Regions from separate parts of the Methylobacterium sp. FW306-05-D genome, predicted to be linked through region 1. Evidence: riboswitches for the same ligand, from Rfam matches in the RefSeq annotation. Region 1 holds a riboswitch; each other region holds the start of a gene.

Region 1 (2,180 bases):
GTGTTGACGATGAGGAGCCCCTTCTCGATCGTCTTCTCCGCGACCTCGGCGTCCTGCACGGCCTTGCGCTTCTCCATCTTTTCGCGGTGGCGCGCGGCCTCGGTTTCGGCATCCGTCATGGGGTGGCTCCGGGTTGGGGTTTCACGACCAGGGGAAGGCCCGCCACCGTGAGGACGACGTGGTCGGCTTGGGCCGCGAGGCGCTGGTGCAGGCGCCCGGCGGCGTCGCGAAACCGGCGGGCCAGCGCATTCTCCGGCACGATCCCGAGCCCGACTTCGTTGCCGACCAGGACCACCGGGCCGGGTGCCGCCGCGCAGGCCGCGAGCAGCGCGGCGGTGGCGGCCTCCACGTCGGCCTCCGACAGGATGAGGTTGGTCAGCCAGAGGGTCAGGCAATCGACCAGCACCGGCCCGGTCGCGGCGGCGACCGCCTCGGCCAAGGCGAGCGGCACGTCCTGCGTGATCCAGCCCTCCGGGCGGCGGGCGCGATGGAGCGCGATGCGCGCCCGCATCTCGTCGTCCCAGGCCTGGGCGGTGGCGAGATAGAGCCACGGGCCGGGACAGGCTTCGATCAGCGCCTCGGCATGGGCGCTCTTGCCCGAGCGCGCGCCGCCGAGCACGAGGGTCATTCGGGGAGTCGGGTGCGGCATGCGGAACGCTGTGCCCGAAATCGGGGCCTCCGGTCAAAGGCGGGAAACCCGCGCGGGCCGCGTTGTCAGCGCACCGGCAACCGCGTAGAAGCGTGGATCGGACGGTGCCCCGGCAACGGGGTGAAAAGGGAATGCGGTGAGGGGGCGACCCTGAAACCGCGGCTGCCCCCGCAACTGTGAGCGGAGACGGGACTGCCATCAGCCACTGGAGCGATCCGGGAAGGCGGCAGGACCAGCGACCCGCGAGCCAGGAGACCTGCCGCCCGAGAGTGGACCTGCCGTCCACCCGCTCGATGCTTGACGGCCGCCGGCGGGGCGGCCAGGAGATGACCCGATGTCGACCAACACCCTCGTCCTGACCGGCACCCGCACCAACGAGCGCCTCGGCGCCGTCCTCGTGGCCGCCTTCCTCGGCCTCGGCCTCGTGTTCATGGCGGGCTTCGCCCCGGCGATGGCGCTGCACAACGCGGCGCACGACTTCCGCCACAGCCAGAACTTCCCCTGCCACTGAGCGCCTGCGCTTAAGGCAGACAATCCCATGATCATCCGGCTCGTGTCGGCGGCCCTGGTCGCCGGCTTCCTCGCGGCCGTCGTCGCGACGGGCCTGCAGCTCGCGCTCACCTCGCCGCTCATCATCGCGGCCGAGCGCTACGAGACGCAGGCCTCCGCGGCGTCCGCCCTGCCGATTCCCGCATCGCTGATCGTGCGCGTCCACGGCGGTCACGATCACGGCACCCGCGACCCCTCGGTGGCGGGCGGCGAGGTCGCGCCCGACTGGCAGCCCGGCCCCGGCCTGCCGCGCATGGCCTTCACGGCACTCGCCACCCTGGTGGGCGGCATCGGCTACGCCCTCCTGCTCGGCGCCATGCTCCTCGCCTGCAACCGCGAGCCCAGCCCCGAGGCCGGCCTGCGCTTCGCCATCGGGGGCTTCCTCGCGGTGGCACTGGCCCCGGCGCTCGGCCTCGCGCCGGAACTCCCCGGCATGGAGGCCGCGCCCCTGGCCGACCGCCAGTTCTGGTGGGTAATGACGGCCGCAGCCACCGCCATGGGCCTCTACCTCATCGCGATCCGGCGGGCGCCGATCTCCATCGCGGGCGGCATCGTCCTTCTGGTGGCGCCGCACCTGGCCGGCGCGCCGGAGGCGAGCCACGCCGCCTCGAACCTGCCCGCGTCCTACGCGGCGCAATTCGCCGCGCGCTCCCTCGGCATCGCCTTCGTGTTCTGGGCGGTGATCGGGCTGGCCTATGGCTGGGCCTGGGGCCTGTTCGGCCGGAATCGGCCGGTTCATGCCTGAGCCGGAATCCATCGCCCCCGTCACGCTCTACGTCTGCGCCACCTGCCGGGCGGCCGGCGACGTCTCCGAGCCGCGCGCCGGAGCGCTCCTGCTGGCCGCCCTCCAGGAGGCGGTGAGCACGGGCGCCCATCCGGGCATCACGGTCGAGGGCGTCGAATGCCTCTCGGTCTGCAAGCGCCCCTGCACCGTGGCGGTGGCCTCGCAAGGCCGCTGGACCTACGTCTACGGCGACCTCGA
Region 2 (2,180 bases), on a different contig from region 1:
TGCCGCAGCTCTTCAGGGCCCCCCAGCCGCCGGCGGCGGACGAACGCTTCGGGGTCGCGACCGGGTGATCCATGAACGGGTCTCTGGGACGGGCCCGCGCGGCCGAGGATCGGTCGCGGAACGGAGCCTAGCCGCCCAGCGATATCGCGATGCGGCGCGGGCACTCAATCACGCGAAAACGCAGGCCAGTCATGCCGTTAGGGGTCCCATGCGTTTTTTGCAGAGCCGGTGACCGGCAGGTTAAAATCGTTCTGAGCCGCATTGCGGGAGACCGGGTGGCCCGTCGCCGGGGCCGCTCCCTGGCGAAGCGCCGGCCGATCGCCTAACCCTCGGGCCGAAACGGCGGCGGAGACGCCCGGGATGCGGGAGCGCGGGACATGAGGACGCCGGTGAGGATCTTCGCGGCGGCGGCCGTCGCCCTCGCGGTCGGCCTCGCGGTGATGGCGCATGACCGCCAGATCGGCGCCGAATGGGCCGTGTCGGCCGAGCAGATCGCCGACGCGCGGGCCTATGGCAAGCCCGGGGTCGAGCTCCCGCCCGGCCACATGGTCACCGAGCCCCAGCGCAGCGAGGGCGCGGAGCGGCTTCCCCTGAAGTGGATCCTGCTCGGCCTCGCGGCCGGCGGCGCGGTGCTGGCCGGAACCGGGCATCGGCGCGAGCCTGTGCGAAAACCGGACGGCCGGCGCTGAGGGTCTCCTGTCGCGCACCGGGCACACCGGCCCGAAAACCACGCGCGGCCATTGACGCTGCCGCGGCCCATCGGGCCTCCTGTCCCGCGACGGTTCCTCGGTCACGAGGATCAAAAGGGAACGCGGTGAGGGTGTGAGCCCGAGGCCGCGGCTGCCCCCGCAACTGTGAGCGGCGAGCCCCTCATCAGCACGTCACTGGGCCCATCCGGCCTGGGAAGACGATGAGAGGGCGGTGACCCGCGAGCCAGGAGACCTGCCGTCAGTCGTGGTCACACGCGAAACGCATCGGGCGGGGTGTCCCGGTGGGTGTCGGGGTGGATGCCGTGCGGCATCCGGGCCGGCCTCGTTCGCGGTGACGTGCCACAGACGTCGCTCGAGGTCTTATGCCGTCCTCCCGTTCCGGGTCGCTGACCCGTCCAAGCCCTGCCTTGCGATGTCCTGCCTTGCGATCCTGGCTGCTGGCCTCCTGTGCCGGCCTCGCCTGCTGCGGCGCCGGGGTCCGGAGCGCCGTCGCCCAGTCCGCGCAGGCGGACCTCGCCGAACTCTCCGTGACGGCCGAGGCCCCGGCCACCGGCGGCAGCGGACCGGCCGCCCATGCGGGCTTCGTCGGCGGCGTCACCGGCATCGGGGGCGGCCTGCGGACCGTCGATGCGGCGAGCGCCGGCATCCTCTCGGGCGCGGCGCTCAACAGCCGGCCGATCACCCGGCCGGGCGAGGCCCTGGAGAGCGTGCCCGGCCTCATCGTCACCCAGCATTCCGGCGAGGGGAAGGCCAACCAGTTCTTCCTGCGCGGGTTCAACCTCGACCACGGCACTGACATCGCGCTTCACGTGGACGGCATGCCGGTGAACATGCGCACCCACGCCCACGGCCAGGGCTACGCCGATCTGAACTTTCTCATCCCCGAGCTCGTCGGCGCGGTGGAGTTCCACAAGGGACCCTACTTCGTCCGGGACGGCGACTTCGCCTCGGCCGGCTCGGTGCGGATCGACTATCTCGACACGGTCGATAAGAACCTCGCCCTGACCTCCTTCGGCAGCTTCGGCTACAAGCGCGCGCTCAGCATCGCCTCCGCGCCCCTCGGCGCCGGCAACCTTCTGGTCGCCGGCGAGGCCCAGACCTATGACGGGCCCTGGGACGTGCCGGACCGGCTCGCCAAGCTCAACGGCGTCGTCCGCTACAGCCAGGGCACGGCCCTCGACGGCTTCGCGGTCACGGGCATGGCCTACTGGGCGAAGTGGAACGCCACCAACCAGATCCCGGAGCGGGCGGTCGCGGAGGGGATCATCGGCCGCTTCGGCAGCCTGAACCCCACGGATGGCGGCGACACCGGCCGCTTCTCGCTCTCGGGCCGCTGGAGCCGGACGAGCGAGGCCGGCATCACCCGGGCGAGCGCCTACGTGATCCGCTACGGGATGAACCTGTTCAACGACTTCACCTATTTCCTCAACGACCCGGTCGCCGGCGACCAGTTCCGCCAGCGCGACAGCC
Region 3 (2,180 bases), on a different contig from region 1:
CTCGCGGAAGGATTGCTCGAAGACGTCGAACCGGACCCCGAGCAGGGCCTTCCACTCGGGGCTGAGGGCGATCTGGTCCTGGGCGTAGAGGGCCGTGCTGGTGATCCGCTCGAGGTTGTTGCGCCGGATGGTGATCGGCGGCAGAGGTTGGCCGTAGCGCGGATCGTAGATGTCGAGGCTGTAGGGGCTCTGGCGGAAGTTCGAGCGCTCGTAGACCACGCGGCTGTCGGTGCTCTCGCGCTCGAAGCCGAGGAGCACGGTGTGGCCGAATGCGCCGGTGGCGAAGCGCCCCACCACCTCGGCCTGGCCGATCGCCGTGTCCCAGCGGTAATCGCGAACATTCCGGTCGCGCAGCACCGTGCGGTTGTCGGCGGCGATGGCGCGGATCTCCGCCGATTCCCCGGCCAGCGAGCCGGTGTTGAAGTGGGTGGCGAGCCGCATCTGCCAATCGGCGTCGAAGCGGTGCTCGACCCGAACCTGCATCGTGTCCGAGCTCTGGTACGTGCTCTGGCCCGGCTCGCCGAGGAACCGGGAGATCGGCAGGAATCCCAGTTGCTTGTTGATCGCGATGACGCCCCGGTCGAACACGATCCGGTTGCGCAGGAACTCGGTCTCGACGGTGACCTTCGTGTCCGGCGTGACCTGCCAGCTCACCACGGGCGCGACGAGGAGCCGGTCGCCATCCACGAAATCGCGAAAGCTGTTCTGGCGGCCGCCCGCGACGTTGAAGCGGTAGAGCAGCGTGCCGTCCGCGTTGAGGGCGCCGCCGGCATCGACTGTGCCGCGGAACTGCTCGAACGAGCCCCAGAGGCCGCCCATCTCGACGAAGCGCTCGGCCGTCGGCTGCTTGGTGACGACGTTGACGAGGCCGCCCGGGTCGCTGCGCCCGAACAGGCCGCCGCCGGGGCCCTTCAGCACCTCGATGCGCTCGACGTTCTGGGTGTCGGGCGGCGGCGGCGAGCCCCGGTTGATCGGGAAGCCGTTGCGGTAGAGTTCCGAGGTCGTGGTTCCGCGCACGGCGTAGCTGAACACCGTCAGGCCGCCGAAATTATTCTGCTGGGCGACGCCGGGCGTGTAGTTGAAGACCCGGTCGACCCGGGTGGCGGCGAGGTCGGTGATCACCGCGCGGGGCGCGACGGTGACGACCTGGGGCACGTCGCGCTGGGGCGTGTCGGTCTTGGTGCTGCTCACCGCCCGGTCGGCCCGGTAACCCGGCGTCGGGCCGATCAGCCCGATCCCGGGGGCGAGGCCCGCCGCGCCCGTGGCCGGGGCGCCGCCCGCCCCTTCCACCGACAGCTCCTCCAGGGTGACGGCCTCCTGCGCCCGCGCCTCCAGGGCCGGCGAACCCGCCGAGAGCATCGCCGCGAGCGCGCAGCGCGAGCCCCGGCGCCCCGACCGCCGTCGCGCCTCGGCCGCGCGGGGCAGGTTCGGGATCGCGGCCTTCGCGGCGGACGGGCTCGGACGGAGGGACACCGGTGGCGCTCATGGTTGTCGAGCGACGGCCGAGCGGGTGCCCTCACGGGGATCGGATGCCTCGGCAGCCCGGCCCGTTCCAGCGCTCCGCCGGGACACCCCCGCCCGAGAGACATTTCATTGCCCGAGGCAGGCATCCTGGCTGCCGCCTCCTGGCGCACGGGTCGTCGCTCCCGCCCGGCCGTCCCGGTGCGATGCACCGGTGACTCCGGAGGGCGGGACCTCGCCGCCGACAGGTGCGGGGGCCGCTTCGGAAGCGCCCCGATGAGCACCCCGAAGTCCCTCTTCGCCCCCGGGGCCGACGACCCGCGGGAACCTTGGCCGGTGGACCTTTTCCCGTGGCCGGCCGGCAAGTCAACGGGGCGCACTCGATTTTTTGCAACGTTGTAACGTTATGAGCCCCTAAGCCTGATCACGGTTGCGTTGGGTCCGGGAGGGTGACCCGACAGGGTAAATGCACCAAATAGAATTATCACTGATTAAGTGTTTGAATAAATGAATTGATTCGGTAAGCGCTATTTGAGGGTTAATCTAGGATGCGTAAGACATGTATACGGATTGGTTTAAGCGTGTCATCGTTCATCCGTCTGCTCTCGACAAGCGCTTCGACTTTCACGCGCTCTAATTTCGAGAGGGCTTCCCGATCAACGCTTGGAGAAAGTTTTAAGCTAAGCCTCTTTGTAGACATCGCCCCAATATGAAGCCGG

The links. A riboswitch is a leader RNA that binds a small molecule or an ion and turns the genes downstream of it on or off. The one in region 1 is predicted to bind cobalamin.
Region 2: it holds a riboswitch for cobalamin, as region 1 does, so the genes downstream of both, AC3WLN_RS16150 (TonB-dependent receptor) here and AC3WLN_RS13985 (CbtB domain-containing protein) in region 1, are expected to answer to the same signal.
Region 3: it holds a riboswitch for cobalamin, as region 1 does, so the genes downstream of both, AC3WLN_RS05045 (TonB-dependent siderophore receptor) here and AC3WLN_RS13985 (CbtB domain-containing protein) in region 1, are expected to answer to the same signal.

Annotation. Positions count from the first base shown of each region.
Region 1 covers NZ_JBYSXL010000037.1:12,636-14,815, reverse strand. Annotated here, with positions in the region: gene cobO (cob(I)yrinic acid a,c-diamide adenosyltransferase) at 1-119, opposite strand, end outside; gene cobU (bifunctional adenosylcobinamide kinase/adenosylcobinamide-phosphate guanylyltransferase) at 116-628, opposite strand; cobalamin riboswitch at 735-927, shown strand; gene AC3WLN_RS13985 (CbtB domain-containing protein) at 984-1,160, shown strand; gene AC3WLN_RS13980 (CbtA family protein) at 1,188-1,943, shown strand; gene AC3WLN_RS13975 (DUF1636 family protein) at 1,936-2,180, shown strand, end outside.
Region 2 covers NZ_JBYSXL010000048.1:20,253-22,432, forward strand. Annotated here, with positions in the region: gene AC3WLN_RS16140 (FdhF/YdeP family oxidoreductase) at 1-73, opposite strand, end outside; gene AC3WLN_RS16145 (hypothetical protein) at 378-689, shown strand; cobalamin riboswitch at 765-964, shown strand; gene AC3WLN_RS16150 (TonB-dependent receptor) at 1,238-2,180, shown strand, end outside.
Region 3 covers NZ_JBYSXL010000008.1:6,203-8,382, forward strand. Annotated here, with positions in the region: gene AC3WLN_RS05045 (TonB-dependent siderophore receptor) at 1-1,359, opposite strand, end outside; cobalamin riboswitch at 1,585-1,808, opposite strand; gene AC3WLN_RS05050 (hypothetical protein) at 2,000-2,180, opposite strand, start outside.